Regions from separate parts of the Pseudarthrobacter sp. H2 genome, predicted to be linked through region 3. Evidence: riboswitches for the same ligand, from Rfam matches in the RefSeq annotation. Region 3 holds a riboswitch; each other region holds the start of a gene.
The links. Region 3 has a riboswitch for thiamine pyrophosphate ahead of ACQCSZ_RS22380 (ECF transporter S component). Riboswitches for the same ligand answer to the same signal wherever they lie in the genome.
Positions count from the first base shown of each region.

Region 1: linked by a shared signal. The riboswitch ahead of thiC (phosphomethylpyrimidine synthase ThiC) and the one ahead of ACQCSZ_RS22380 (ECF transporter S component) in region 3 are both predicted to bind thiamine pyrophosphate.
Region 2: linked by a shared signal. The riboswitch ahead of ACQCSZ_RS06840 (bifunctional hydroxymethylpyrimidine kinase/phosphomethylpyrimidine kinase) and the one ahead of ACQCSZ_RS22380 (ECF transporter S component) in region 3 are both predicted to bind thiamine pyrophosphate.
Region 4: linked by a shared signal. The riboswitch ahead of thiO (glycine oxidase ThiO) and the one ahead of ACQCSZ_RS22380 (ECF transporter S component) in region 3 are both predicted to bind thiamine pyrophosphate.

Region 1 covers NZ_CP189594.1:1,271,601-1,278,885, forward strand. The annotation lists gene ffh (signal recognition particle protein) at 1-1,051, shown strand, start outside; gene ACQCSZ_RS05890 (alpha/beta fold hydrolase) at 1,122-1,856, shown strand; gene thiC (phosphomethylpyrimidine synthase ThiC) at 1,955-3,760, opposite strand; TPP riboswitch at 3,779-3,886, opposite strand; gene ACQCSZ_RS05900 (amidohydrolase family protein) at 3,963-5,051, shown strand; gene ACQCSZ_RS05905 (VOC family protein) at 5,128-6,003, shown strand; gene ACQCSZ_RS05910 (hypothetical protein) at 6,176-6,616, shown strand; gene rpsP (30S ribosomal protein S16) at 6,813-7,226, shown strand; gene ACQCSZ_RS05920 (RNA-binding protein) at 7,228-7,285, shown strand, end outside.
Region 2 covers NZ_CP189594.1:1,440,422-1,447,706, reverse strand. The annotation lists gene proB (glutamate 5-kinase) at 1-885, opposite strand, end outside; gene obgE (GTPase ObgE) at 875-2,464, opposite strand; gene rpmA (50S ribosomal protein L27) at 2,582-2,845, opposite strand; gene rplU (50S ribosomal protein L21) at 2,907-3,215, opposite strand; gene ACQCSZ_RS06840 (bifunctional hydroxymethylpyrimidine kinase/phosphomethylpyrimidine kinase) at 3,586-5,253, opposite strand; TPP riboswitch at 5,236-5,333, opposite strand; gene ACQCSZ_RS06835 (Rne/Rng family ribonuclease) at 5,439-7,285, opposite strand, start outside.
Region 3 covers NZ_CP189594.1:4,816,576-4,823,860, forward strand. The annotation lists partial or broken gene ACQCSZ_RS22365 (recombinase family protein) at 1-571, shown strand, start outside; gene ACQCSZ_RS22370 (DUF4235 domain-containing protein) at 682-945, opposite strand; gene ACQCSZ_RS22375 (heme-degrading domain-containing protein) at 982-1,551, opposite strand; TPP riboswitch at 1,670-1,811, shown strand; gene ACQCSZ_RS22380 (ECF transporter S component) at 1,879-2,511, shown strand; gene ACQCSZ_RS22385 (ABC transporter ATP-binding protein) at 2,568-4,277, shown strand; gene ACQCSZ_RS22390 (energy-coupling factor transporter transmembrane component T family protein) at 4,274-5,077, shown strand; gene ACQCSZ_RS22395 (UDP-N-acetylglucosamine 1-carboxyvinyltransferase) at 5,207-6,730, shown strand; gene ACQCSZ_RS22400 (glutamate--cysteine ligase) at 6,846-7,285, shown strand, end outside.
Region 4 covers NZ_CP189594.1:742,732-750,016, reverse strand. The annotation lists gene ACQCSZ_RS03600 (TetR/AcrR family transcriptional regulator) at 1-529, shown strand, start outside; gene ACQCSZ_RS03595 (DUF3107 domain-containing protein) at 592-816, shown strand; gene ACQCSZ_RS03590 (hypothetical protein) at 878-1,180, shown strand; gene ACQCSZ_RS03585 (4a-hydroxytetrahydrobiopterin dehydratase) at 1,223-1,909, opposite strand; gene ACQCSZ_RS03580 (thiazole synthase) at 1,996-2,823, opposite strand; gene thiS (sulfur carrier protein ThiS) at 2,829-3,065, opposite strand; gene thiO (glycine oxidase ThiO) at 3,062-4,417, opposite strand; TPP riboswitch at 4,411-4,543, opposite strand; gene thiE (thiamine phosphate synthase) at 4,570-5,268, shown strand; gene ACQCSZ_RS03560 (ferritin-like fold-containing protein) at 5,318-5,989, opposite strand; gene ACQCSZ_RS03555 (RNB domain-containing ribonuclease) at 6,031-7,285, shown strand, end outside.

The DNA of each region.
Region 1 (7,285 bases), 1.7 Mb from region 3:
CGTCGCCCGTGCCGGCGTCGAGGAAGCCAAGCGGACGCTGCACGACGTCGTGATCGTGGACACCGCCGGACGGCTCGGCGTCGACGCCGAAATGATGGAACAGGCCCGCCAGATCCGCCGGGCCATCGTTCCCAACGAAGTCCTGTTCGTGGTCGACGCCATGATCGGCCAGGACGCCGTGAACACGGCGATGGCGTTCGACGACGGCGTCAACTTCACCGGCGTCGTGCTGTCAAAGCTCGACGGCGACGCCCGCGGCGGCGCCGCGCTGTCGGTCGCGTCGGTGACCGGCAAGCCCGTCATGTTCGCGTCCACCGGCGAAGGCGTGGACGACTTCGAGCTGTTCCACCCGGACCGGATGGCCTCGCGCATCCTCGACATGGGTGACGTGCTCACCCTGATCGAGCAGGCCGAGAAGTCCTGGGACAAGGACGAAGCGGCCCGGATGGCGAAGAAGTTCGCCGACCAGGAAGACTTCACCCTGGACGACTTCCTGTCGCAGATGCAGCAGATCCGCAACATGGGCTCGATGAAAAAAATGCTCATGATGATGCCGGGCGCCCAGAACATCCGGCAGCAGCTGGAGCAGTTCGACGAACGCGAGATCGACCGCGTCGAGGCGATCGTCCGGTCCATGACGCCGCACGAGCGCGTCGCCCCCAAGATCATCAACGGCTCCCGGCGCGCCCGGATCGCCCGCGGTTCCGGCGTGCACGTCTCCGACGTCAACGGCCTGCTGGAGCGCTTTGCCCAGGCCCAGAAGATGATGAAGAAGATGGCCGCCGGCGGCGGGATGCCGGGCATGCCCGGAATGCCCGGCATGGGCGGGGGAGGGGCCCGGAAGGGTGCCAAGAACGCGCCGAAGAAGAAGGCCCGGTCCGGCAACCCGGCCAAGGCAGCGCAGGAACTCCGCGACGCCGAGGCCCGGCGGGCCGCGGCACCCAAGGCCCTGCCCACGGGGGCCGCGTTCGGCCAGCAGGGCGGCGACTTCGATCCGTCCCAGCTGAACCTGCCCAAGGGCTTCGACAAGTTCCTCGGCGGCAGCAAGTAATTTCCGGGCAGGGCGGCAGGAGCCGTATGTCGGCGGCCCTGTTCGCGGACCCGTGCCATAAGGTTAGAGCATGTTCAAGCAGCGCGTAGTCTTCGTCCACGGGGAAGGCCGCTTCGGTGCCGCCGCGTGGCCAAAGCAGCACGGGATGGCACTCAACTACGACGCGCTGTTCCTGCGCCGGCACGGCTTTGACGCCGTCGCCGAACCGCTCGAATCCGACTTCGCAGCCGACGCCGCGATCGTGCTCGGCGCGCTGGCCGACGACGGCCGCGGCGCCGCCGGCGGACACGTCGTCGCCCATTCGCACGGGGCGATCGCCGCGATGATGGCCGCCGTCGAACGGCCCGACCTCGTGCAGTCCCTCACCCTGGTGGAGCCGGCCTGCCTCTCGCTCACCGCCGAACTGCCGGCCACGGCGGCGCACCGGGCCATCCTGCAGCCGCTCTTCGACATCCGCCACGAGCTTGGGGACGAGGATTTCCAGCGCGAGTATGTCCGGCGGGCCTTCCCCGCGGGCGCGCCCGGGACCGCGACACCGGAAGCCCGCCGGGAGGCCCGGCGCCTCCGCCTGCAGGCCCCGGGCTGGGAGGCGCCCCTGCAGATCGTGCCGGGAGTCCCCACCCTGGTCCTGACCGGCGGCTGGGAACCCCTGTACGAGGAAATCGCCGGCTACCTGCGCGAGACCGGGGCCCTGCACCGCATCGCGGCGGGAGGGCACCGGCCCCAGGATTCGGCCGAAGGCGACCACTTTGTCCGCTCCTTCATTGCCGGGGTCAGCCGGCTCCAGCACGCCCAGGCGTCCTGAACCCGCCGCTCCTGAACCCGCCGCCCCAACTGGGTCGCAGTTGATGCCGTTATGGGCGCCCATAACGGCATCTGCTGCGATCCAGTTGGGCGGGTCCGCTAGCGCTGCGCCGGAAGCTGCAGCTCCGGCAGATAGACCTTGCCGCCCGCGGCCAGGAACTCCTGGCTCTTTTCCAGCATCCCTGCCGCCATCTCGGCGAGCGCTTCCTGGGCCTCTGCCGAGCCGTATTCGTCACGGATGTCCTGGCTGATCCGCATCGAACAGAACTTCGGGCCGCACATCGAGCAGAAGTGCGCCGTCTTGGCCGGCTCCGCCGGGAGCGTCTCATCATGGAAGGCCTCGGCCGTCACCGGGTCAAGGGACAGCGCGAACTGGTCGCGCCAGCGGAACTCGAAGCGGGCCTTGGACAGGGCATCGTCACGCTCATGGGCGCCCGGATGTCCCTTCGCCAGGTCGGCGGCGTGGGCGGCGATCTTGTAGGTGATCACGCCCGTCTTGACGTCGTCCTTGTTCGGCAGCCCGAGGTGCTCCTTGGGCGTGACGTAGCAGAGCATCGCCGTGCCGTAGCGGGCGATCTCGGTGGCGCCGATCGCCGAGGTGATGTGGTCATAGCCGGGGGCGATATCGGTCACGAGGGGCCCGAGGGTGTAGAACGGGGCGCCCTTGCAGAGCTCCTGCTGGCGCTCCACGTTTTCACGGACGAGGTGGAACGGGACATGGCCGGGCCCTTCCACCATGACCTGGACGTCGAACTCCCAGGCCCGCTGCGTGAGCTCGGCAAGGGTGTCCAGCTCGGCGAACTGCGCGGCGTCGTTGGCATCGGCCGTCGCACCGGGCCGCAGCCCGTCCCCGAGGGAGAACGCGACGTCGTACTTGGCGAAGATTTCGCACAGCTCGTCGAAGTGGGTGTAGAGGAAGTTTTCCTGGTGGTGTGCCAGGCACCAGCCGGCCATGATGGCACCGCCGCGGGAGACGATTCCGGTGACCCGCTTGGCCGTCAGCGGCACGTAGCGGAGGAGCACGCCGGCGTGGACGGTCATGTAGTCCACGCCCTGCTCGCACTGCTCGATCACGGTGTCCCGGTAGATTTCCCAGGTGAGGGCGTTCGCGTCGCCGTTGACTTTTTCCAGCGCCTGGTAGATCGGCACGGTGCCGATCGGGACGGGCGCATTGCGGATGAGCCACTCGCGGGTGGTGTGGATGTCATCACCCGTGGACAGGTCCATGACGGTGTCCGCGCCCCACTGTGTGGCCCACTGCAGCTTGTCGACTTCTTCCGCGATGGAGCTGGTGACCGCCGAGTTGCCGATGTTGGCGTTGATCTTCACGAGGAAGGCCTTGCCGATGATCATCGGCTCGGATTCGGGATGGTTGATGTTGTTGGGGATGATGGCCCGGCCGGCCGCGACTTCGCTGCGGACCAGCTCCACGTCGCAGTTCTCGCGTAAGGCCACGAACCGCATCTCCGGGGTGATGACGCCGTCCCGGGCGTAGCGCATCTGGGTCACCGTCCTGCCGTCGACGGCGCGGCGGGGCACCGGCCGCGCCCCGCGCCACTCGGCGGATGCCGCGCCGCGGCGCACGGCCGACCTGCCGTCGTCGAGCAGGTTCCGTTCCCGGCCGCTGTACGGTTCGGTATCTCCCCGGGCCTCAATCCAGGCCTCCCGGAACGGCTCAAGCCCCAGTACGGGATCGCTGCCGGGGCCTGCCGTCCGGTAGATCTGGAACGGCTCGTTCTGCTGTCCGTTCGGGGACGGCTCCAAGGCAATCTCGGTCACCGGAACGCGGATCCCCGTTGCATCGTCAGAGATGTACGCCAGCGAGTGTGACTTCAAAGACTGGGTTTCTTCCCTGCCGGACGCACTGCGGGCTTCTTCTTGGGCCGGCCCGTTCTGGACAGGCATCAGCTGTGTTTCTTGCGTATTCACGGAATACTCACTTCCTTCGCCGGCATTACCCGGACAGGTTCAACGGTCGCAGGCCGCGTCAGCCCGATCTCAGCCCCTGCAGGGGCACCCGTGTGGTCGTAGACGAAGCTACCACAGGCAGCGGAGCCACTCCGGGTATGACGGCGCGCCGGCCGCCGGGCCGATTAGGCTTTAAGGCATGAGCAGGATCATTGAATTCAGCGGCCCGGTCCTCACCAGCGCCGAGCGGGAGCACCGCGGCCTGTGGTCCGTCGACGGCGTGCTGACCTTCCACCGTCCCGCCGCGGCGCCGGACCTCGTACTGGACGGCTGGGTGATTCCCGGGCTGGTCGACGCGCACTGCCACATCGGGCTCGGCCCCGGCGGGGACGTCCCGGAGCACGTCGTGGAGGAGCAGGCCGCCACGGACCGCGACGCCGGCACACTGCTCGTGCGCGACGCCGGGGCCGTGCATGACACCCGCTGGCTGCAGCAGCGCACGGACCTGCCGCGCATCATCCGCTCCGGCCGCCACATCGCCAGGACCGGGCGCTACCTCCGCGGCTTCGCCGTCGAGGTGGAGCCGGAGAACCTCGTCGAGGCCGTGCGCAAGCAGGCGCTCGCCGGCGACGGCTGGGTCAAGCTCGTGGGCGACTGGATCGACCGCGGCGCCGGGGACCTGGCACCGTCCTTCCCCGCCGCCGTGCTCAAGGACGCCGTCCGGGCCGCCCACGATGAAGGCGCCCGCGTGACGGCGCACTGCTTCGCCGAAGACACCCTCGATGACATGCTCGACGCCGGGATCGACTGCATCGAGCACGGCACCGGCCTGCTGCCGCGGCACCTGCCGCGTTTCGTGGAGCAGGGTGTGCCGATCGTCCCCACGCTGATCAACATCGCCACCTTCCCGGACATCGCCGCGCAGGCCGCCGCGAAGTTCCCCCGCTACGCCGCGCACATGCGTGCCCTCTGGGAGCGCCGGAGCGAACGGATCCTGGAGGCCTTCGAGGCCGGCGTGTCCATCTACGCCGGGACGGACGCCGGCAGCGTGATCAGGCACGGACGGATTGCCGATGAAATCCAGGCCCTGCACGCCGCGGGCCTCCCGGCACGGGCTGCCCTCGACGCCGGCGCCTGGGCAGCACGCGCCTGGCTCGGGGCCGACGCCATCGCCGAAGGCGCCAGCGCCGACGTCCTGGTCTGCGCCGAGGACCCCCGGGCCCGGCTCGAAACCCTCGGCGAACTCAGGCACATCGTGTTGAGGGGAGAACTCCTCCACCAGGAATAAATTGAAGCTTCAAGTAATTTAACAGTATGACAAGGTCATCGACAGTCGGTGGCCACTGAACCCCGGAGCGTTCAAAATGACTGCTGAAGCCACCACCCAGGACCTGCTTCCCGCCGCACTCACCATGGGCACCGTGATGCTCAAGGCCGGCGACATGAAGCTCATGACGGACTACTACCAGCGCGCCCTCGGCCTGGACATCGTCGCCGAGCAGGACGGCGGCCTGTACCTCGGCCGCAAGCAGAAGCCGCTGGTCCACCTTGCCCCCGCACCCGGGCTGCCCGTCCCGGCCCGCGGCGAGGCAGGCCTCTTCCACACGGCCTTTCTCTTCGATGACCAGCCCGCCCTGGCCGCCACCGTGGCCACCGCGGCGCAGTACGCGCCGCAGTCCTTCACCGGCAGCGCCGACCACCTCGTCAGCGAAGCCTTCTACTTCAACGACCCCGAGGGCAACGGCATCGAACTGTACTGGGACCGGCCCCGCGAGGCCTGGTCCTGGGAGGGCAGGAACGTCGTGATGGACAGCCTGGCCCTGCCGCCCCAGCGCTTCCTGCAGCAGTTCCTCACCGAAGAGTCCGTCTCCGGACAGCGCGGGACCGCCGCCGGCATCGGGCACGTCCACCTGCAGGTGGGCGACGTCGCCTCGGCGCATGACTTCTACGTCGGCACCCTGGGCTTCGAGAAGACCGCCGGCTGGCACGGCCAGGCGCTGTTCGTCTCCGCCGGCGGCTACCACCACCACATGGCCATGAACGTCTGGAACAGCCGCGGCGCCGGCCCCCGGCGCGACACCCTGGGCCTGGGCGAAGTGCTGATCGAGGTACCGTCCGGGGACGACGTCGGAGCGCTCGCCGACCGCCTCAAGGTCGCCGGCGTCCAGTCGCACCACACCGGGGCCGAGCTGCGCTTCGAGGACCCGTGGCGCAACCGCATCCGCGTCGCCGTCCGCTGACGCTGACTGCGCCGTCGTCCGCTCACGCGGGCCGGCTGGGTTAGGCTGGCAACCGGACCGCCGGCCGCACCTCTGACTCCGGTCGCGAGGGCGGCGGCGCCCGCCGGCCGGGCCCCTCCGCCGGCAACGCGGCGTCAGAACCGACAGAACCGACAGAATAAGGATCCCTCCCATGGGCTACACCGAAGTCTTTGTGTCCACCCACAATGAAGCCCTCAAGCGGGCCGCGGCCCTCGACGGCGGTGCGGCGCTTGCGCCGGGAGCCGTCCGGATCCCGGATATCAGCGACTACGAGATTGAACGCCTCGGCGACCTTGCCGGGGCCGCCGTGCACGCCTCCGGGGCCGACTATGAGCTGGCCCTGGTGGATGTGACCAGCGACTCGCTGCTCGGGGTTCCGCACGCCATGGTCCGGGCCCTTGCCGAGCTGCTCAGCTACGAAACCGAAGGCGAGGGCAACGTCTTGGACGACGTGGCGGCGGCCTGGGCCGCCGAGGAGGACATGCCCTTCGGTGCCGACCAGGCCATAAACTATGTCCGCGAGCTCGCCGGACTCGCCGCCGGCATCGACCCGGCCACGAAGTCCGAACTCTACGTCTGGACAGCTGCCTGACAGGCTGAATCGGGCGCTGCCCACGTGTCAAGTCGAAATCCCGCCGTCGATCTGGCACAATGAACACGTACTTGATCTGCGTGGCCCCTCTCTCCGCGTCCGGATCTTGTCCTTTTAGAACCCCCTAGTACGGCCCGCCCCACGGGTGCAGAACGCCGGGCTCGACCCCGTTTCAGAAACAGGAGTGACCACAAAAGTGGCCGTAAAGATTCGCCTTAAGCGCTTCGGCAAGATGCGCGCACCGTACTACCGCATCGTCGTCATGGACGCACGTTCCAAGCGTGACGGCCGTGCCATCGAAGAGATCGGCAAGTACCACCCGACCGAAGAGCCCTCGTACATCGAGGTCGACACGGACCGTGCCCAGTACTGGCTCGGCGTCGGCGCACAGCCGTCCGAGCAGGTTGCCGCGATCCTCAAGATCACCGGTGACTGGCAGAAGTTCAAGGGTCTCCCCGGCCAGGAGGGCACCTTGAAGACCAAGGCCCCCAAGGCTGCCTTCGTTACCCCGGAAAAGGGTTCCGTGATCATCCCGGAAGCCATCACCAAGAAGGCCAAGAAGGACGACGCTTCCGCTGAAGCCGCAGCAGAGACCACCGAGGCCGAGTAAATTGCTGGCAGAAGCGCTCGAACACCTCGTCCGCGGGATCGTGGACGCCCCTGAGGATG
Region 2 (7,285 bases), 1.9 Mb from region 3:
CGCCAGGTGGGCGAGCCACATCATCCGCACGGATTTGCGGCCGCTGTTGACGGTGAACCAGGTCCCGACGTCCTCGCCCGCCAGGGCGGCTGCGGCGTTGGCCGTTGAGGTGACCAGTGCGGGGATGCCGGAATCGGCGGCCATGGTGGCCGCCTCGACCTTGGTCTGCATCCCGCCGGTGCCCACGCCTGCCTTGCCCGGCTTGCCGATGGACACGCCCTCGAGATCCCCGGGGCCATCCACCTGCGGAATGCGCTTGGCACCCTTGGCCGGCGGGCCGTCGTACAGCGAGTCGACGTCCGAGAGCAGCACCAGGGCGTCGGCCCGGACCAGATGCGCCACGAGGGCTGAGAGCCTGTCGTTGTCGCCGAAGCGGATCTTGTGCGTGGCCACAGTGTCGTTCTCATTGACCACCGGCACGACGCCGAGGTTGAGCAGCCGGTTCAGGGCACGGAATGCGTTCGCATGGTGGCTGCGCCGCATCAGGTCATCAGCGGTCAGCAGAACCTGGCTGACGGTGACGCCGTGGGCCCCGAACGCCTGGGTGTAGCGGGCCATGAGCAGTCCCTGCCCCACGCTGGCGGCGGCCTGCTGGGTGGCGAGGTCACGCGGCCGCTTCATCAGGCCCAGGGGGGCCAGCCCTGCCGAGATGGCTCCCGAGGACACGAGGATGATCTCCGTGCCGGCGATGGCCTTCGCCGCCAGGGCATCCGAAAGCCCGATGAGGGCCTCTTCCGAAATCCCGCCCTTGATGCTGGTGAGCGATGACGATCCGACTTTGACCACAATCCGGCGGGCCCGGGCGAGCACCCTGCGGTCGTCGATCTTCGGTTCCTCGATGATTATTGCGGAATTTTCAGTCACTTCTGCGGTCTCACTCCTCATCGTCGGCGGCCAGTCCACTCTCCTTGAGCGGCTTGGCGGCCCGGCGTCCGCTGACGGATTCGGTCCAGATGCCGGCCTTGCGTTCGGCTTCGAGCTCCGCGCGGGCGGCGGCCTTGGCCTCGCGGCGCTCGACCTGCTCGTCGCGCTTCTGCCCGCGGGTGGGGCGGTCGCCGATATCGGCGAAGCGGACGTCGGTGCCGCGCGGGGCGGCCAGCAGCTCGGCGCCGGCCATCATGGTCGGCTCCCAGTCGAAGACGACGCCGTCGTCCTCGCCGATCACGACCATGTCGCCCGGCGTGGCGCCCTTCTTGAACAGTTCGTTTTCGACGCCGAGCTTGGCGAGGCGGTCCGCGAGGTAGCCGATCGCTTCCTCGTTGGTGAAGTCGGTCTGCTTGACCCAGCGCACCGGCTTGTCACCGATAACGCGGAACAGTGGCTCCAGGTTCTTCTCTTCGCGGCGGATCAGGAAGCCTGATTCGTTGACGGCGCGGGGCTTCAGCACCGGCGCGTGGACCTTGGGCGGTGCGGCGGCGACGGCGTCGCGGGCTGCCTTGACGATCTCACCCATGGCGAAGCCGAGCTGGCGGAGGCCTTCGTGGCTCGTGGCGGAGACTTCAAAGACCTTGTAGCCGCGGGATTCCAGTTCCGGGCGGACGAACCCGGCCATGTCCTTGCCGTCCGGCAGGTCCACCTTGTTCAGGGCGACCAGGCGGGGGCGGTGGTTCAGCGGCACGACTTCGCCGTCGGTTCCGCTGTAGCTCATGTCCACCGCGTACTTCTCAAGTTCGGCCTCGATGATGGCCAGGTCGGAGAGCGGGTCGCGGTCCGATTCGAGCGTGCCGCAGTCCAGGACGTGCACCAGGGCGGCGCAGCGCTCGACGTGGCGCAGGAAGTGGTGGCCGAGGCCCTTGCCCTCGCTGGCGCCCTCGATCAGGCCCGGGACGTCGGCGATGGTGAAGCGCACTTCGCCGGCCTGGACGACGCCCAGGTTCGGGATCAGCGTGGTGAAGGGGTAGTCGGCGATCTTGGGGCGCGCGGCGGACATCGCGGCGATGAGGCTGGACTTGCCGGCCGAGGGGAAGCCCACGAGGGCGATGTCCGCGATGGACTTCAATTCCAGCACGATGTCGCTGGAGTCGCCTTCGATGCCGAGCAGGGCGAAGCCGGGGGCGCGGCGCTTCTGCGAGGACAGCGAGGCGTTGCCGAGGCCGCCGATGCCGCCGGCCGCGGCAATGAATTCCGTGCCTTCGCCCACGAGGTCGGCCAGGACCCTCCCGTCCTTGGACTTGACCACGGTGCCCTCGGGAACCGGAAGGATCAGGGTTTCGCCGCTCTTGCCGCCGCGCCAGTCGCCCATGCCGGGGCCGCCGTTGGTGGCGTGGCGGTGCGGGGCATGGTGGTAGTCGAGCAGGGTGGTGGTCTGCGGGTCGACCCGCAGGATGACGTCCCCGCCGTTGCCGCCGTTGCCGCCGTCGGGTCCGCCGAGGGGCTTGAACTTCTCCCGGTGGACGGAGACACAGCCGTGGCCGCCGGTACCGCCGGATACGTGCAGTACTACCCGGTCTACAAAGCTCGCCACGTGGATCTCCTCAGTGCTGTTCCTCAGGTCCACAAAGGGGCCCAAGATGATTGTAATGCGGTTAAAACACCGGTGGAGCGGACCTAATGGCCCGCCCCACCGATTCAGAACTTGGTATTACTCTGCAGCTGCAGCAGCCACGATGTTCACAACGCGACGACCACGGCGGGTACCGAACTCGACGGCCCCGGGGGCCAGGGCGAACAGGGTGTCGTCCCCGCCGCGGCCGACGCCGGCGCCCGGGTGGAAGTGCGTGCCGCGCTGGCGGACGATGATCTCGCCGGCGGAAACTACCTGGCCGCCGAAGCGCTTGACGCCGAGGTACTGGGCGTTGGAGTCACGACCGTTGCGAGTGGAACTCGCGCCTTTTTTATGTGCCATTTGAAATGCCTGCCTTAAAAATTCTGGGGAATCTGCGGAAAACCTGAACAGTAACGGTTAGTTACTTGATACCGGTGATCTTGACCTTGGTCAATTCCTGACGGTGACCCTGGCGCTTCTTGTAGCCGGTCTTGTTCTTGAACTTCTGGATGACGATCTTCGGACCACGGAGGTCTTCGAGGATCTCAGCCGTAACCGTTACCTTGGCCAGGTCCGCGGCAGCGGACGTGACCTTGTCACCGTCTACCAGGAGCAGTGCGGGCAGCTCAAAGGTGCTGCCGGCTCCACCGGGGACGCGGTTCAGGGTAACGAAGTCTCCAACGGAAACCTTCTCTTGCCGGCCGCCTGCGCGGACAATCGCGTACACCACTGTGGAACTCACTTCTCTCGACGTTTATTACTAGATTTGCGTGCGGAACCTGGGGCCAAATTGTTTGGACCGGCTCACGCTGTGCCTCTACGCCGGTGGATTCCCCGGGGGAACCCATGAGTTATTCCGTGGACAATACCGACGCGAATTCATTGATTGGAATACCGCGGGGACTGCCTTTGAGGTCATAACCCAAGTGTTGGCGTAAGCACCGAAGGTCCAGACTACGCTAATTTTGCCTTCGGCCGCAAATGAGGCTGGTTCCGGTGGATAGTTCGTGCTGGGCGCCACTGGCCTTGGCCAGGGGGTTGCCGAGAGAACCTCCGGAACCGTGCCCGACTATCGTACAGTCTCCCCGGTCCCCGCCGGGTCAGGCATGCAGCCGCGGCGCGTCGAAGAAATCGACCTCGTAGCGCGATGACTGCCGGAAGGCCAGTGTCATGGCCTGCCGTTCGCTGTCCGTGGCCTGCCGCGCCGCCGCATCGGTGTAGGCGACCGCCTGCCGGGTCGCGGCGGCAAACTCCTCGTCCGCGTAGGTGCGCAGCCAGGCCGCGTAGGGGTGCCCTGCCGGGGCTCCCGCGGCGAGGAACTCCCCGTGCAGCGTGGCGCCGACCTCGGCGTAGAGCCAGAAGCAGGGCAGGACCGCGGCCACCAGCACCCCGTAGCTGCCGGAGACCGAGGCGGCCAGCAGATGGTCCACGTAGGACTTGGTGACGGGGCCCAGTTCCGGGCCGGCGGGGCGGGTGCCCAGCCACGTCCGGTGCAGCTCCGATTCGACTTCGAGGCAGTTCTGCGCGCCGCGGGCCCAGAAGAGCTGTTCGGCTTCCGACGGCGCGAGGGCCGACGCCCGGGCCAGCACCCGGGAGTAGCCGTTGAGATAGATGGCGTCCTGCGCGAGGTAGTAGGCGAAGTCCTTGTCCGGCAGGGTGCCCTCGGCCAGGCCGCGGATGAACGCGAGGCCGTAGATCGCCTCGAGGTCCGCCGCGGCCCCTTCCCAGAGCGCCACGGCAAACTCGCCTTCCGCCGGGGCCGGGGTGCCGGGCTGCGGCCCGGCGGGGCCGGGATGGGGCAGGTGGTGGAAGTGATGGACGGGGCCGTTGCCGGATCCGACGTCGAGGCTCCCCGACTCCCGCAGCGCCCCCTGCAGCCACGGCTTGACCTCCCGGAGGGCGGCCTCCCAGTCCCCCACCCGGGCCTGCACGGTGGCCATCGCGGAGGACAGGGAGCATCCGGTGCCGTGGCTGTTGCGGGTCCGGATGCGCTCCCCGGGCAACACCACGGTCTCCCGGCCCAGCAGTCCGCCCGTGTTGACGAGCGCGTCGGGACAGCCGCCGGCCTCGGCCCCGGCGTCGTTGTCGCCTTTGTTGTCGCCGGTGGCGTTGTCGGTGGCGTTGTCGCCGGCGTTGTTGTCGCCGGCAGCGTCGTTGAGGTGGCCGCCCTTCACCAGCACTGTGGTGCCCGCCAGCGCGGCGAGCCGTTTGCCCTGCGCCAGGGCCTCCGCCCAGTCCGCGGCGACGGGCTCCCGGAGCAGGATCGCCAGTTCGGCGAGGTTGGGGGTGATCAGGTCCGCCAGCGGCAGGAGCGTGTGCAGGGCCGTCTCGGCGGACTCCCGCAGGAGCCGGTCCCCGCTCGTGGCCACCATCACCGGATCAAGCACAACGACGCCGGGGCGCACCTTCTCGAGCCAGCTGCGGACGGCGTCGATCACGGCCGCATCCCCCAGCATGCCGATCTTGACGGCGTCGATGCCGATGTCGTCGCTGACCGCCTCCAGCTGCGCGGTGAGGAATTCCGCCGGGGGGACGTGCACCGCCCGGACGCCCCGGGTGTTCTGCGCGGTCAGGGCGGTGATGGCCGCCATGCCGTAGCCGCCGTTCGCGGCGATGCTTTTCAGGTCGGCCTGGATCCCGGCCCCGCCGGAGGGGTCGGAACCGGCAATGGCCAGCACGCGGGGAATCCGGGGCGGCGCGGACGTGCGCGGCCGGTACGGCAGAAATTCGGACAGAAGAGTCGGTGAAAACAAAGCCAAAACGGACATCCCTTCGCCGGTGCTAACCGGACAGGTTCAACGGGTCTGGATCTCAGCCGGCCCGATGCGCGGCACCCCGTGTCAGTCCCCCAGCCTAGCCGCATCCCTTAACAACCTCGCGGGTGCGGCCCGGGACCGGCGTATTGCTACGCCGGTCCCGGGCCGCACCCGCGGTTCAGGCAGTTGCTGGAGGCCTACAGCTCGGACGCCGGCACGCCGACGCCGAGGATGATCGGCTCGTTGGCCGCGGGCTTGGCCATCGGCATCTTGGCCGCCGGCGTTGCTGCGGCCGGGACCTTGGCCTCGTGGACGGCTCCGGCTGCGGCCGGCCGGGTGGCCTCGCGGTGTTCAGTTGCCTCACGGTGTTCAATGGACGTCACGTTGGCAGCACCCTGGGCGCGGCTGGCGCTCCGGTTCCGGCGACCGCGGCGGGCACGGGACGTGGTGGCCCCGGCTTCCCGGACCTGGTCGTCGTCGTACGGGGCGGCATCGTGCGGGGCGGCGTCGAGCCGGCCTGCGGCCTGCCGGGCTTCGCCGCCTTCGCTCAGGTGGGCGAAGGCCTCGGTCAGCAGGTCCAGCGTGAGTGCGGGAGCCTTTGCCTCCCCGGCGTGCTCCACGAACGGCAGGGCAACCTGCTCGCCGCCGAAGGTCAGCACGGCGGCAGGACGTCCGGCGGGCGCTTCTTCCTTCCGGGTCCCCTGCGCGGCCGGCTCAACGGCCGCCGGGCGCGTCCCGGCGTCGCGCTGGCGCGTCCCGGCGTCGGCGGTCTCCCCGTCGTGCAGGTGGGCGGCGTGCGCCGCGGCGGCGATGTTCGCCAGGGCGGCACGTGTTGCCTCCGCCTTGGCGTGGCGCTCCTCCTCGGTCGGCTCGGGGTGCGCCGGCGCGGACAGGGCAGGCTCCAGGGCCTGGCCGCTCTTTCCGCGGCGGCGGCCCTTGCGCTCGGTCCGGGCGGCGGGCTGGGCTTCGGCCCGCGGCACGTAGTGCTCCGCGGCGACGGTGTTGGCCCGGCGGTGTTCGACGGGCTCGTCGTGGGTGACGATGCCCCGGCCCGCGCAGGCCTCGCACTGTTCGCCGAAGACCTCCAGCAGCCCGGTGCCCATCCGCTTGCGGGTCATCTGCACGAGCCCCAGCGAGGTCACCTCGGCCACCTGGTGCTTGGTGCGGTCCCGGCCCAGGCACTCCACCATGCGGCGCAGCACGAGGTCGCGGTTCGATTCGAGCACCATGTCGATGAAGTCGATCACGATGATGCCGCCGATGTCGCGGAGCCGGAGCTGCCGGACGACTTCCTCGGCCGCTTCCAGGTTGTTCTTGGTGACGGTCTCCTCGAGGTTTCCGCCGCTGCCGGTGAACTTGCCGGTGTTGACGTCCACCACGGTCATGGCTTCGGTGCGGTCGATCACGAGGGAGCCGCCGGAGGGCAGGAACACCTTGCGGTCCAGGGCCTTGTGGATCTGCTCGTCGATGCGCCAGGCCGCGAAGATGTCCGAATCCTTGGTCCACTTCTCGAGCCGGCCCACCAGGTCCGGCGCCACATAGGTGACGTAGGCCTCGATGGTGTCCCAGGCTTCCTCGCCGGAGACGATCAGCTTGGAGAAGTCCTCGTTGAAGACGTCACGGACCACCTTGATGGTCAGGTCCGGTTCGCCGTAGAGCAGCTCGGGGGCGAGGATCTTGGTGGACGTGGACTGGCTTTCGATGCCTTCCCACTGGGCGCGCAGGCGGTTGATGTCGTGCGTGAGCTCTTCCTCGGACGCGCCCTCGGCGGCGGTGCGGACGATCACGCCGGCGTCTTCCGGCAGGCGGTCCTTGAGGATCCGCTTGAGGCGGTTGCGTTCGACGTCGGGCAGCTTGCGGGAGATCCCGGTCATGGAACCGCCGGGCACGTATACGAGGTAGCGGCCGGGCAGCGAGATCTGGCTGGTGAGGCGGGCGCCCTTGTGGCCGACCGGGTCCTTGGTGACCTGGACCAGCACGGAATCGCCGGACTTCAGCGCGTTCTCGATCCGGCGCTGCTTGCCCTCGAGATTGACGGATTCCC
Region 3 (7,285 bases):
ATCGGAGACGCCCGCGTATCCACCAACGACCACGACCTCACCGCCCAGAAAAACGCCCTGGCCACCCTCGGGGTGACGCCGGAGAAGACCTTCAGGGACCAGGGCCTCACCGGCGCCAACCGGGTCCGGCCTGGACTCAGGGAAGCGCCGGCCGCCTGCCGGGCCGGGGACACCCTGGTCGTGGCCAAACTCGACCGTCTTGCCCCGGTCGCTGCGCGATGCAAAGGACATTGTCGACGAACTCACCCGCCGCGAAGTCAAGCTGAGCATCGGGGGCTCCGTCCACGACCCCACCGATCCCGTCGGCCGGCTCCTCTTCATCGTCGTGGCCATGGTCGCCGAATTCGAAGCCGACCTGATCCGCGCATGGACCCGCGAAGGCAAGACGGTCGCCAAGGCAAAGGGCCGCCTCCGGGGGAAGCAGCCCAAGCTTTCCAAGACACAGGAAGCCCGCCTGGTCTCCGTTCACCGGGCGGGGACACACACGACGGTGGAACTTGCCGAACTCTTCGCGGTAGCGCGCTCAACCGCCTACCGTGCCATCAAACGCGCCGGCGACACCACCGTCTAAACCGAGAGATTCCGCCATCCGAAGCCGGAATTCGCACCGCCGGCCTAGACGTGAATTTCCTTACCAGTCTCAGACCCCGAAGCCGGCGGGAGTCCGCCCAGATGTTGCGCCTAGACCAGGTCCTGGGTCTTGGCGAAGCGCGTGATCGCGCGCTGGGTGCCGCGGTTGGCGAGGACCTGGATGATGGCGCTGACCGAGGCGGAGATCAGCGCGAAGGTCAGGGCGGAGCGCAGGGTGGTGGGAATGTCGTCGTCGTGGCCCTTGGGCGGCTTGTTGCCGGTGGACTTCTCCCAGACCGCGTCCACGAGCTTGGTCCCGGCGAATCCGGCGAGGAGGCTGATGCCGGTGCCGAGCAGTTTGATCATGATGTTCATTCTTCGGACTCCTTGCGGGAGGGAACAGGGCTGCCCCTAGCCTAGCGTCCCGGTGCGGCCGAGGATTTCGGACAGGGCCTCCACGACGAGTTCATGGTCAGCCTTCTGGGGCAGGCCCGAGACCGCGGCAGTGGCAACCGCCCCGGTGCCCCTCACATAGATGGGGAAGGCGCCGCCGTGGGCGGCGTACGTTTTCTGGTCGAACCAGGCGTTGTCCTCGATCCTTCCGCCCGCAGCCCGTGCCCGGAGGCCTACCAGCAGCGAGGGGACCTCGTACCGTGCGGCCGTGCGCTGCTTGGCCCTGACCCACAGTTCGTTGTCCGGGGTGGCGCCCTCCAGCGCCGCGTGGAAGAGCACCTGCTCGCCCTTGCTGATGTCGATGGCGATGGGCAGCGAGCGTTGCCTGCCGAATTCAACCAGGAGGAGTCCGAGGTCCAGGGCGTCGTCCTTGCTGAACGACTGGAACTGCAGCTCGTCCATTTCTGCCAGGATGCGCCCGATGAGCGCCGCCAGGGACCCCTGCGGCTGCGGTCCGGCGGAGTCAGGGTCATAGGCCCGGTCATCGGCCGGGTCCTGGCCGGGGGAAGAGGCTGGTGTGGCTGGTATGTGCGTCAAGAGATTCAGCTTCCGGTCAGTGAGCCGTGGCCAGTCAGCGCGGGGAAACGCGGCCTGGCAGGTGTAAACTAAGCAATGCCCATAAGGGCGATCTTAATACGACATGATTTTAATACGACAGGGGAGCGCCGCCGTCGGGCATCTGGAGGAATCCAGGGAAACCAACGGTGGGCGCTGAGAGTGCGGACAGCCGCAGACCCTCGAACCTGATCCGGTTAGTACCGGCGCAAGGGAGTCGAGTTCTCAGGGGGCCCGGGGCGGCGGCACAAGCCGCGGCCCGCCGGAGCCGTCTCCCCTCCTGTTCCTCAGGAGGACGACATGACTGATATTTCTGCACGGAAGACGCTCACCCGGTCCGGCTACAACTGGCGTGTGGTGGACATTGTGGTGGCCGCACTGATCGCGGTCGCCGGCGGCGTGATTTTCTGGGCCTGGTCCCAGGGCGCCAACCTCATTTCCGCACCCGTCAATGCGATTTACCCGCCGCTGACCGGACTCTACGCCGGCGGCTGGCTGATCCCGGCGGTGCTGGGCATGCTGATCATCCGCAAGCCGGGCGCGGCGCTGTTCTGCGAAACGGTGGCGGCCACCGGCGAGCTGATCATGGGCTCGCAGTACGGCACCACGGTGCTGATTTCCGGCGTCCTGCAGGGCCTCGGCGCGGAACTGGTGTTCGCTGCGATCCTGTACAAGAAGTTCAACCTGCCGGTTTCCCTGCTGGCCGGCGCCGGCGCCGGACTGTTCGGCGCCCTGAATGACTCCTTCGCGCCGTGGGGCTGGAACATCGCCTACGCCGCCGGGGACAAGCTCGCGTACATCCTGTTCATGGCCATCTCCGGTGCGGTGATCGCCGGGGCACTGTCCTGGCTGGCCACCCGAGGCCTGGCGAAGACCGGCGTGCTGAGCTCCTTCGCCTCCCGCAAGGCCGCCTCGGAACCCGTCTTTTCCTGACGGCTCCGCGCTGTTCCCCTCGTGACTGTTCCTCTCCTGACAACGGATAACGACTCATGACCTCCGACGGCGTCCGCCCGGCAGCGGTCACCGCCCGCGGCTGGGGCTGGCGGCACGCCGGCCGGCCCCGGCCCGCGGTCCACGGGCTGGACCTCGACATCCGCCCCGGGGAACGGGTGCTGCTGCTGGGCCCCTCCGGCGCCGGCAAGTCCACCCTGCTCCACGCCCTCGCCGGGGTGCTCGGCGACAGTTCCGCCGGAGCGGCGGCTGCTGGCTCCCCGGCGTCCCCGGCGGACTCGGAGGACGCCGACGAGACCGGCAGCCTGCTGATCGACGGCGCCCCGCCCCGCGCCCAGCGGGGCCGGGCCGGGCTCGTGCAGCAGGACCCGGAGACCCAAGTGGTGCTCTCGCGCCTCGGCGACGACGTCGCCTTCGGGGCGGAAAACCTGTCCGTGCCCCCGGCCGAGATCTGGCGGCGCGTGCACGAGGCGCTCGACGACGTCGGGCTGGCCCGGCTGCCGCTGGACCATCCGACGGGGGCCCTCTCCGGCGGCCAGAAGCAGCGCCTCGCGCTCGCCGGGATCCTGGCGATGCGTCCCGGGCTGCTCCTGCTCGACGAACCCACCGCCAACCTGGACCCGGCCGGCGTCCTCGAGGTCCGCGACGCCGTGGGCCGCTGCCTGGACAAGACCGGGGCCACCCTGTTGGTCGTGGAGCACCGGGTTGCCGTGTGGAAAGACCTCGTGGACCGGATCGTGGTGCTGCAGCCGGGATCCGCCACCGGGTCCGCGGTGCTGATCGACGGGCCGCCGGACCGGGTCCTGGTGCAGGCACGGGACATGCTCATCGCAGCGGGTGTCTGGGTTCCGGGACATGTCCCGCCGGCACGGGCCCGCGCCGGTGCCGGGGACCTGGCGGCCGGCGCGGCCGGGGTGGCCGCTGTGACGGCCGCGGCGCCCGCTGGCACTGCGGGGCCAGCCGGCGCCGCCGGGGTGGCCGCCGGGCAGTTGCTGCTGGCCGCGGAGAACCTTGCGGTGTCCCGGGAACGGCCGCGCCGGGCCGGCCCGCGCGGCGGCTTCCGTTCCATCCCGCCGCGCCCCGTCCAGTCCGGCATCACCGCCCAGGTCCGGGCCGGCGAGGCGCTGACCATCACCGGCCCGAACGGCTCGGGGAAATCAACCTTCGCCCTGACCCTGGCCGGCCTGCTGCGGCCGGTCTCCGGCGCGGTCTCCGCCACGCTGGAGCTCAGCGCGGGCGCCGGGATCGACCCGTACAAATGGAAGGCAGAGCAACTCATCGCCAGGATCGGGACCGTGTTCCAGGAACCGGAGCACCAGTTCGTCACCGGCCGGGTGCTCGACGAGCTGATGTTCGGCCCGCGCCACCTGGGCCGGGGCGAAGAGCGCGTGGACGAACTGCTGGAACGGCTGCGGCTGGCGGAACTGGTGGACGCCAACCCCTACACGCTGTCCGGCGGCGAAAAGCGGCGGCTCTCGGTGGCCACCGTGCTCGCCGCCCACCCGCAGGTCCTCGTCCTGGACGAACCCACCTTCGGCCAGGACGCCAACACCTGGGCCGAGCTGGCCTCCCTCCTCTCCGAGCTCCTCGACGCCGGCACCGCCGTCGTCTCCGTGACGCACGACGCGGAATTCACCGCCGTCCTGGGCGGGACCCAGCTCAGCCTGGCCGCACCCGGGGCCGGATCACCCGGCCCGGACGGCCCCGGGGCGCCGCGCCGTGAGCTGCCCGGGGTCGCGGCGCCATGAGGGAAGCCTTAAGCCTGGGCGGCAACCATGCGCTCCTGGCCCGCGCCAATCCGCTGGCCAAGTTCACCGCCGTCGTACTGATCACCCTGGTGCTGGCGCTGTCCATCGACTGGGTTTCGGCGTCGGTGGCGCTGGCCTGCGAGCTGCTGCTCTTCCCGCTGGCGGGGCTGGGCCCCATGCTGCTGTGGCAGCGCGGCTGGCCGCTGATCCTGGCGGCAGCGCTGGGCGGCTGGAGCACCGCCATCCTGGCTCCGGACACCGGGAGCATACTGCTCGACGCCGGCATCTGGTCCATCAGCGCCGGCTCGCTGCAGCTGGGACTCGGCTTCATGCTGCGCGGGCTCGCGATCGCGCTGCCGGCCGTGCTGCTGATGAGCTGCACGGACCCCACGGATCTGGCCGACGCCCTGGCCCAGAACGCGAAACTGCCGCACCGCTTCGTCCTCGGCACCCTTGCGGCCATGCGGCTGGTGGGACTCATGGCCGAGGAATGGCAGACCATCGGCATGGCCCGGCGGGCCCGCGGCGTCGGTTCGCACGGCAATCCCTACCAGCGCGTCCGGGCCACCCTGGGGCAGGGCTTCGGGCTTCTCGTGCAGGCCATCCGGCGTGCCTCCCGGCTCGCCGTGACCATGGAGGCCCGCGGTTTCGGCGGGGCGCAGCGGACCTGGGCGCGGCCCTCGACGTTCAGCGGCCTGGACCTGTGGGTGCTGCTGGGCGGACTCGGGATCGCCGCGGCTGCCGTCGCGGCGGCCCTGGCCGCCGGCACCTGGAACCTCGTCTTTCTGACGCGGCAGTAGCCGCCGCGGATCACACCCCGGCGGGATCACCCCCCGGCTTTATCGCACGGGACGGGTATTTGTGTGAGATAAATGGCTCCCAGGCCCCAATTGCTGGGGCAAATAACTCATCCGTGATATTTTGTTGGAATGACTCAACAGACTGCCGAACATGTAGGCCTGCTGCTCCGCGAGGCCCGCGGGGAGAAGGGCTGGACCCAGGGACAGCTCGCCACCGAGCTGGGGACCAGCCAGAGCGCCATCGCCCGGATGGAGCAGGGCAAACAGAACCTGAGCCTGAAAATGATCCAGCGGCTGGAGGCAATCCTCGGCCGGCCCATCGTCAAGGTGGGCCGGCCGCAGATGACCCATCTGCGGGTGGAAGGCGGCCGCACCCTGTCCGGGTCCGTGGACGTCAACAGCAGCAAGAACGCGGGCGTGGCCCTGCTGTGTGCCAGCCTGATCAACCGCGGAACCACCACGCTGCGCCGCCTGGCCCGGATCGAGGAGGTCAACCGGATCGTCGAGGTGCTGGCCAGCATCGGCGTCGAATGCACGTGGCTCAACGCGAACGATCTCCGGATCCGCCGCCCCGCGGTCCTGGACCTGGACTCCATGGATGTGGAGGCCGCCCGCCGGACCCGCAGCGTCATCATGCTGCTGGGCCCGCTGCTGGACGAATCCGGCGAATACCGGCTGCCGTACGCCGGCGGCTGCGATCTTGGCACCCGCACCGTGCAGCCGCACATGCAGGCGCTGCGGCAGTTCGGCCTCGGCGTGGAGGCGAAGTCCGGGTTCTACGCGGTGCAGGCGCCGCCGTCGGACACCGAAGACCGTTCCTTCGTGCTCAGCGAACGCGGCGACACCGTGACCGAAAACGCGATCATGGCCGCCGCCCACCGCCCTGGCAGCACCATCATCCGCAACGCCAGCCCCAACTACATGGTCCAGGACCTCTGCTTCTACCTGCAGATGCTCGGCGTCCAGATCGACGGCGTGGGCACCACGACGCTGAAGATCACCGGCCGCCCGTCGATCGACGTCGACATCGAGTACTTCCCGTCCGAAGACCCGATCGAGGCGATGAGCCTGATCACCGCAGGCATCGTGACGGATTCGGAAGTGACCATCCGCCGGGTGCCCATCGAGTTCATGGAAATCGAACTCGCCACGCTGGAGCAGATGGGCCAGCGGCTGGAGGTGTCCGGTGAGTACCTGGCCCGCAACGGCCGCACCCGGCTCGTGGACGTCACCACCAAGCCTTCCGCGCTGAACGCGCCCGAGGACAAGATCCACCCCATGCCGTTTCCGGGCCTGAACATCGACAACCTGCCGTTCTTCGCGGTCATTGCCGCGAACGCGCAGGGCCAGACCCTGATCCACGACTGGGTCTATGACAACCGCGCCATCTACCTGACCGAGCTGAACAAGCTCGGCGCCCAGGTGCAGCTGCTCGATCCGCACCGGATCTATGTCAACGGGCCCACCAAATGGCGTGCGGCGGAAGTGGGCTGCCCGCCGGCGCTCCGCCCGGCCGCCTGCCTGCTGCTGGCGATGCTCGCCGCCCGCGGGGTCTCGCTGCTGCGCAACATCTACGTGATCGAACGCGGCTACGAGGACCTGGCCGAACGGCTGAACACCCTGGGCGCGAAGATCGAGTATTTCCAGGACTGACCGCCGCTGATTCAAGCAACGCGGGGTCATATCGCGCCCATGCGGCGGCCCGGCATGGGCGCGATGTGACCCCGTGGTGTGGCGCACTTCCTCCCATCCTGCGCACAATGGATGCATGCGCACCTTCGGTGTTGAGGAAGAGCTGCTGATTGTGGACCCGGGGACGGGTTCCCCGGTTGCGCTCGCCGACGCCCTGATGTCGGGCCTGAACCCGGGGCACACCACCGGCCACGACACCACCGGCTTCAGTTTCGAGCTCAAGCTTGAACAGATTGAAACCCAGACGGTGCCGTGCCTGGACCACGCGGGCCTGCTCCACGGAATCAGGCGGGGACGGGCCATCGCGGACCGGGCTGCCCGCGCGCATGGCGCGCGCGTGGCGGCCATGGCCACCTCCCCGCTTCCCGTCTCCACCCACACGACGCCCAATCCGCGCTACGCGACCATGCAGGAACGCTTCGGACTCACGGTTCATGACCAGCTGACCTGCGGCATGCACGTCCACACCCTCGTGGAGTCGCCGGAGGAGGGCGTGGCCGTCATGGACAGGATCCG
Region 4 (7,285 bases), 1.2 Mb from region 3:
TGTCGCCAATGGCTACCACGGGGCCGCCATGGATGAAATAGCGGACACCGCGCATGTGAGCAAACCCGTGCTGTACCAGCATTTTCCGTCCAAGCGCGAGCTGTACCTGGCCCTGCTGGACAGCCACCTGAGCAAGCTCACCGGGCTCCTGCTCGGCGCCCTGAATTCCACCACGGACAATGACCAGCGCGTCCAGGCCGTCATGCGCGCCTATTACCGGTTCATCGCCAGCGACGACCAGGCCCACCGCCTCGTGTTCGAATCGGACCTGATCAATGACGAAGATGTGAGCGCGCGGCTGGAGGCTTTCAACAAGACCTTCGCCGACGCCGTCGCCGGCGTCATCGCCGAAGACACCAGGCTGCCCGAGCTCGAAGCCCAGTTGCTGGGCCGAGCCCTGGCCGGGATGGCGCAGGTCAGCGCACGGTACTGGCTGGAAACCGACGGGAACCTTGACCTCGATGTGGCCAGTGACCTGATCTATCGTTTAGCTTGGCGCGGAATCTCCCGCTTCCCCAAGGAGACCTAGACTACAAATAGACATGACCCTTTGATATTTAATTGGACTTTGATTGGCTGGGAGGCCTTGCTGTGGAAGTAAAGATCGGCATTCAGAACATCGGCCGCGAAATTGTGCTGGAATCGGCGCAGGACGCGGACGCCGTGGCCAAGGTGGTCGGAGAGGCCATCTCCAAGGGAGCCGAACTCCGCCTGACGGATGAAAAGGGCCGCCTGGTCATCATTCCCGCCAACGCGCTGGGCTACGTTGAAATCGGTGCCGAAGAGGCCCGCCGCGTCGGCTTCGGCGCCCTCTAGCCCGCCCCGTGCCCGCAGCAGCTGTCCAGGCAACTGTCCCTACGAAACTAAGGTGTCCTGAATGCTTTCCCTGATTGTGGTCGCCATGGTGACCGTCGCCGCGGGTTTCGTGGTCTGGGCCAATGACAAGCGGCACGCCAAATACGGCATCTCCGTGCCGGCCGGCATCGCCGTCACCGTCGGGATGCTGAGCTGGATCATCTTCATGGCGGCCGGGCTCGGCTACCAGCCGGGCCTGACCTGGATCCCGTGGATCCTGCCCGTCGTCCTGGGTGCCGCCGCCGCCGTGGCGGCAGTCCTGTACCTGGGCCGGCACCGCACCCGCCGGGACACGTCCCGGCTCACCGCCATCCTGCGGCTCTAACCGGCCCAGGCGGCGTTGGCGGTCCCGCTGTTATCCCTCCTGCTATCCCTCCTGCTTTCCCTGCGGGACGGCGGGCCCGTGGCCTTCCTCGGTGCACAGGCACAGCCGGTTCCCCTGCGCATCCGTGACCACCACCCAGTCGGGTGCGTGGTCGCGGTTCATTAAGGCTCCCGTGGCTGCCGTTTTGTCGAGCACGGGACCGGATTCGGTCTGGCTCCGGTGGATGTCCAGGTGGAGCCGGTTGGCGTTGGGCGTGTCGGTTTCCTGGAACCAGAGCGAAGGTCCGCGCCCGTAGGGGTCCGCGAGGTCGCCCGACCTGCCCTTGCGGTAGCCGAGGGCCACCCGCCAGACCTCGGAGACCGCCCCCGGGTCCTCCGAATCGATGCCCACTTCCACGGTCCGGTACAGCCCGGGTTCCGCGGTGGCGGCGACGGCGGCGGCCGCCGCGCTGGCCGCCGTCGCCGCCTTTACGTCCCGCGGCGTCACCTCGGTGCCGGCGTCGTGGGAGCTGTAGCGGAGAAAGACCCGGGTGTAGCGCCAGTCCAGGTCCGGGTGGTGGTTCTGCTCTTCGGCCAGGCGCCCGACGGCGGCGATCAGCTCGAGCGCCGCGGCCGGCGTGGGCGCCTTGTACACGGTCACCAGCCCGCCGAGACGGTACCGCCAGTCCGGCAGGCCCGCCAGGGCTTCAGCGACCTGGGGTCCGGTGAGGATGTCGTCCGTGGCTGCCATTGCGGGCTCCCTGCTCGTCGATGGGCTCTTGGGTGATGCGGCTGGCTGACCGGCAGGACCGGCTGCAAACCCAGGAGCGGCCGGACTCAGAGGAATTCGGCCCGGCCTTCCATGGCGGAGGACGCCAGGGCATGCTCGCGGCGCGGAATCCTGCCGGCCGCTTTCGCCAGCCTACCGGCGATGACCGCGTGTTTGAAGGCCTCCCCCATCAGCGCCGGATGCTGCGCCCGGGTCACGGCCGTGGCCAGCAGCACGGCGTCGCAGCCGAGCTCCATCGCCAGGGCGGCGTCCGAGGCCGTGCCGATTCCGGCGTCGAGGACCACCGGCACCGACGCCCGCGAGACGATCAGCGCGATGTTGTGCGGGTTCAGGATGCCCAGGCCGGTGCCGATCGGCGCGCCCAGCGGCATCACCGCGGTGGCGCCGAGGTTTTCCAGCCGCAGGGCCAGCACCGGGTCATCGTTGGTGTAGGCGAAGACCTTGAAGCCGCGGCCCACGAGCTGCTCGGTGGCATCCAGGAGCTCCACGGCGTCCGGCAGCAGGGTGTGCTCATCGGCGATGACTTCCAGCTTGACCCAGTCCGTTTCGAGGGCTTCACGGGCCAGCTCGGCGGTCAGCACGGCGTCCCTGGCGGTGAAGCAGCCCGCGGTGTTGGGCAGCACCCTGATGTTGTGGTCCACGAGCAACTGGAACAGCGAGCCCGTTTCCGCGGGCGAGTAGCGGCGCATGGCCACCGTGGTCAGTTCGGTTCCGGACGCGAGGAGGGCCGCGCCCAGCCCGTCCAGGCTCGGCGCCCCTCCGGTGCCCATGATCAGGCGCGATCCCAGCCGGACGCCGTCGACGATGAACGGATCGGGATCGGCAATGGCGGGGTTCAGCTGAATGGCCGCTGCTGCGGGTGCGGTGTTTTTCATGCCGTTCATCCTCCCTGTACTGCCGTGACCAGTTCGACGTCGTCGCCCTCGGCGAGCGCGGTGCCGTGCCACTGGCTGCGGGGCACCACCTCGGCGTTGCGGGCCACGGCGACGCCGAGCTTCCGGCCGTCGGCGGACCGGCCGTCCGGCGCAAGCATCCGGCCGGTGAGCTGGCTGACCAGCGTGCTGACGGAGGCGCCGTCGGCGACGGCGTGCTCCGCCCCGTTCAATGTGATGTTCATACTGCTTCCTTGCTGCGTTCGGTTTCCTGGGGGTGGTCGGTTTCCTGGGGGTGGTCGGTTTCCTGGCTGTGGTGGTCCGGTCCGGGGAGGTGGGAGAAACGGTCCGGCCGGAAACCGGCCCAGCGCGGGTCGGCCATGCCGTCCAGCAGCTGCCGGCAGATGGCCGCGGCGGCGGGGGTGAGCAGGACGCCGTGCCGGAAGAATCCGGTGGCGATGATCAGGCCCGGGATCTGCTCCCCGGCCCCGTTTCCGGCGGCGGGGAGCGCCACGCGGCCCAGCAGCGGCGCGTTGTCGGGCGTGCCCGGGCGGGCCCGGGCCGTGGCCTCGAGCAGTTCCAGCTCGGCCACCGCGGGCAGCAGCTGCTGGGCATCCCGGAGCAGCTGGTAGACGCCGCCGGCGGAGACCGCCGAAGGGTCCGAGGGAGCGTCTTCGCGCTGGGTCGCCCCGATCACCACGGTGCCATCCTGCCGCGGGACGATGTACACCGGAACGCCGCGGACCAGCCCGCGCAGGGTTGACGTGAGCAGCGGCTGCAGGTGGCCCGGCACGCGCAGCCGGAGGATGTCCCCGTAGACCGGCCGCAGCGGCAGCGTGAGCCCCGCCGGCAGGCCGCCGAGACCGGCGGCACCGAGCCCGTTCGCCACGATGGTCTCCTTCGCGCGGACGGTGCCGCCGCCGGCGAGGCTGACCCCGGCCACCCGTCCGTCCTCCCACAGCAGGGCGGCGGCGCGGCGCGCAACGGCACGGCTCCGGCTCTGGGTTCCCAGCAGGGCCGCCATCCGGGCGAGCAGCCGGCGCGGGTCCACCTGGTGGTCCGCCGGAATGTCGAAGGCGCAGGAAATCCCCGGGCTCAGCAGCGGCTCCCGGCCGCGCGCCTCCCGCACGGTCAGGGGCTCCACCGCGAGGCCGGCGGCCAGCTGGACGGCCCGGAGGTCCGCGAGCGCCCGGCGGTCCGCGGCGTCGGCCCCGACGGCGAGGGTCGGCGTCGTGAGGTAACCGGTTCCGGCATCGAGTTCAGTGTCCAGTCCCCTGTCCAGCCCCGCGGCGAAGGCCGGCCACAGGCGGGAGGATTCGATCATGAGCTCCAGGAGTGCTTCCTCCTGGTAGTGCAGTTCGCTGACCGGGGCGAGCATGCCGGCGGCGGCCCAGCTGGCGCCGCTGCCGGGGGCGTCGTCGATCAGGGCGACGGAGCGTCCCGACCGGATTGCCTCCCAGGCGATGCCGTGGCCGATCACCCCGCCGCCGATTACCGCGGCGTCGTAACAAACGCCGGACGTTGCGTCATCAGCCGCAGCGTCTTCACGCACGGTCGTATCACGCAGTGCCTTATCACGAAGTGATGGTGTGCCCATGCAGGATTCCTTCCCTACGCCGGTACTAGCCGGATCAGGTCAAGCGGTCGGCTCAACGCCCTCTCAGCCCGCCTGTGCCGAACGCCAGTGGCGTACCGGCCGCAGCGGGCTCCCGCGGTATGGGCCCAGTTTAGGGGAACTAGGCTGGTGTCATGAGCAAGGATGCCCTCCACACCACCGCCCGCCTGTACCTGTGCACCGACGCCCGCAAGGACCGCGGCGACTTCGAGGACTTCCTCGACGCCGCCTTCGCTGGCGGAGTCGATATCATTCAGCTGCGCGACAAGACCCTGGAAGCGGCCGAGGAACTCGAACTCCTCGAGATCCTGCACGCCGCCGCCCGCCGCCACGGGCGGCTGTGGGCAGTCAATGACCGGGCGGACATCGCCTCGCTGTCGGCGGCACCGGTGTTCCACATCGGCCAGAAGGACCTCCCGCTGGCGGCGGCGCGGACCTTCCTCGGCAAGGACACCGTGATCGGGCTGTCCACGCACAGCCCGGAACAGGTCGACGCCGCCATCGCGGCCTCGCCGGGCCGCAGCGGACTGGACTATTTCTGCGTGGGACCCGTCTGGGCCACCCCGACCAAGCCGGGGCGCTCCGCCGTCGGGCTCGACCTGGTGCGGCACGCCGCGCAGGCCCTCCGGACCACCCGCGCCGGGGCGGCCGGCAAGGACATGGTGCCGTGGTTTGCGATCGGCGGGATCGACCTCGGAAATGTCGAGCAGGTGCTCGAGGCCGGCGCGCGGAGGATCGTCGTGGTGCGGGCCATCACCGACGCCGATGATCCCGCCGACGCCGCACGCGCCCTGCTCAGCGCCCTCGACGCCGCCGACGCCGCGGACGCCTGAGCGGCAGCGGGGTCAACGGGGCAACGGGACTAACACGACAGCAGCCGGCTCAGCCGGTCAGTCCCAGTTGCGTCATCCGGCGCGAGTGGCTGGCCACGAGTCCGGCCGTCATTTCGCCGGCCGGTTCCCCGGACCGGCCCTCGTCCGCTCCCGTCAGGCCGGCGGGGAACGCGTGCTCAAAGCTCACCCGCTGGGCCTGCGTGAGGGCCTCGCCCAGCAGGCGCCTGGCCCACAGCGACAGCCGTGAGGCCAGCCGCGGGTCGGCCGCCAGGGCGGTCCTGAGGAGTTCCCGCAGGACCGCCGTGGACTCGTCGTCCGAGTGGATCCGCTCCACCAGCTCCCGCGTTCCGGCGTCGGCATGGCGGGCGACGGCGCGGTAGAAATCGGCGGACACCGTGTCGATCACGTAGGCCTTCATCAGCGATTCGTACCAGTCCGCCGGGCGCGTGCGCTCGTGGAAATGGTCCACGGCGGGCTGGAACGGCAGCATCGCCGCCTCGGCGTCGAGACCCATTTCCTCGAGCCTGGCGCGGAGCAGTTCATAGTGCTGGAATTCGATGACGGCGATGCCGGCCAGCACCGCGCGGTCGTGCAGGGTGGGCGAATAGCGGGCGTCGGATGAGAGCCGTTCGAAGGCCGAAAGCTCCCCATAGGCCATCACGCCGAGCAGATCCCTGAGGAAGCTGTTGTAGCGGGCAGGATCGGCCGGGGATGTGCTCATGATCCAAGACTAATGGCGCAAATCGGGCTAATCTGATTTTCGTGTCCCACCATCGTCTGACCCCCAGCGTCTACCAGCAACAGAACCAACTTTCCGCGGCGCTGCGCGCGCTGCGCACCACGCTGGAACTGCCGGGACCGTTCCCCGAGGATGTGCTCCGGGAGGCCGAGGAGGCCGTGGCCGGGCACAAACTGCCGGAGCTGGACCTGACGCGGATCGAGTTTGTGACCATCGATCCGGCCGGCTCCACGGACCTGGACCAGGCCCTGTTCATCGGCCGCTCCGGCGAGGGGTACAAGGTGTTCTACGCCATCGCCGATGTCCCGTCGTTCGTGGCCCCCGGCGGCGCGCTCGACGCCGAAACCCGCCGCCGCGGCCAGACGTTCTACACCCCGGACGGCCGGATCCCGCTGCACCCGGAGGCCATCAGCGAAGGCGCCGGCAGCCTGCTGGCCGGGCAGCTGTGCGCAGCGTTCGTCTGGGAGTTCGAGCTCAATGCCGCCGCGGAGGTGTCCTCCGTGCTCGTGCGCCGGGCCCGGGTCCGCAGCCGGGCCAAGCTCAGCTACCGGGGCGTGCAGGCCGAGCTCGACGCCGGCACCGCGTCCCCGGTGCTGCGCCTGCTCAAGGAAGTGGGCATCAAGCGGGTCGAGCTGGAGCGGCTCCGCGGCGGGGCGAGCCTGAACATGCCCGACCAGGAGATCGCACAGCTGCCCGACGGCGGCTACCGGATCGTCGCGGCCCCGCCGCTCCCGGTCGAGGACTGGAACGCCCAGATTTCGCTCATGACCGGGATGGCCGCGGCCGAGCTGATGCTCAAGGGCAAGGTCGGGATCCTGCGCACCATGCCCGCCCCGGATGAGGGCTCGCTGGCGCACTTCCACCGCCAGACGCACGCCCTGGGCAAGCCCTGGGACGGGACGATGAGCTACGGGGAGTACCTGCGCACCCTTGACCCCACCGATCCCCGCCAGCTGGCGATCGTGCACTCGGCGGGCCTGCTGTTCCGCGGCGCCGGGTACACGCCGTTCGACGGGAGCGTGCCCGGGGATGCGCTGCAGTCCGCCATCGGTGCCGCCTACGCGCACGCGACCGCCCCGCTGCGGCGGCTGGTCGACCGTTTCGTGCTGGTCATCTGCGAGGCGCTCAGCAACGGCACGGACGTTCCGGCGTGGGCCCGTGAGGCGCTGCCCTCCCTGCCGGCGATCATGGCGTCCTCGGACCAACTGGCCGCCAGGCTCGAGCGGCTCTCCCTGGACACCGTCGAGGCGGCCCTGCTGATCAACCATATCGGCCAGG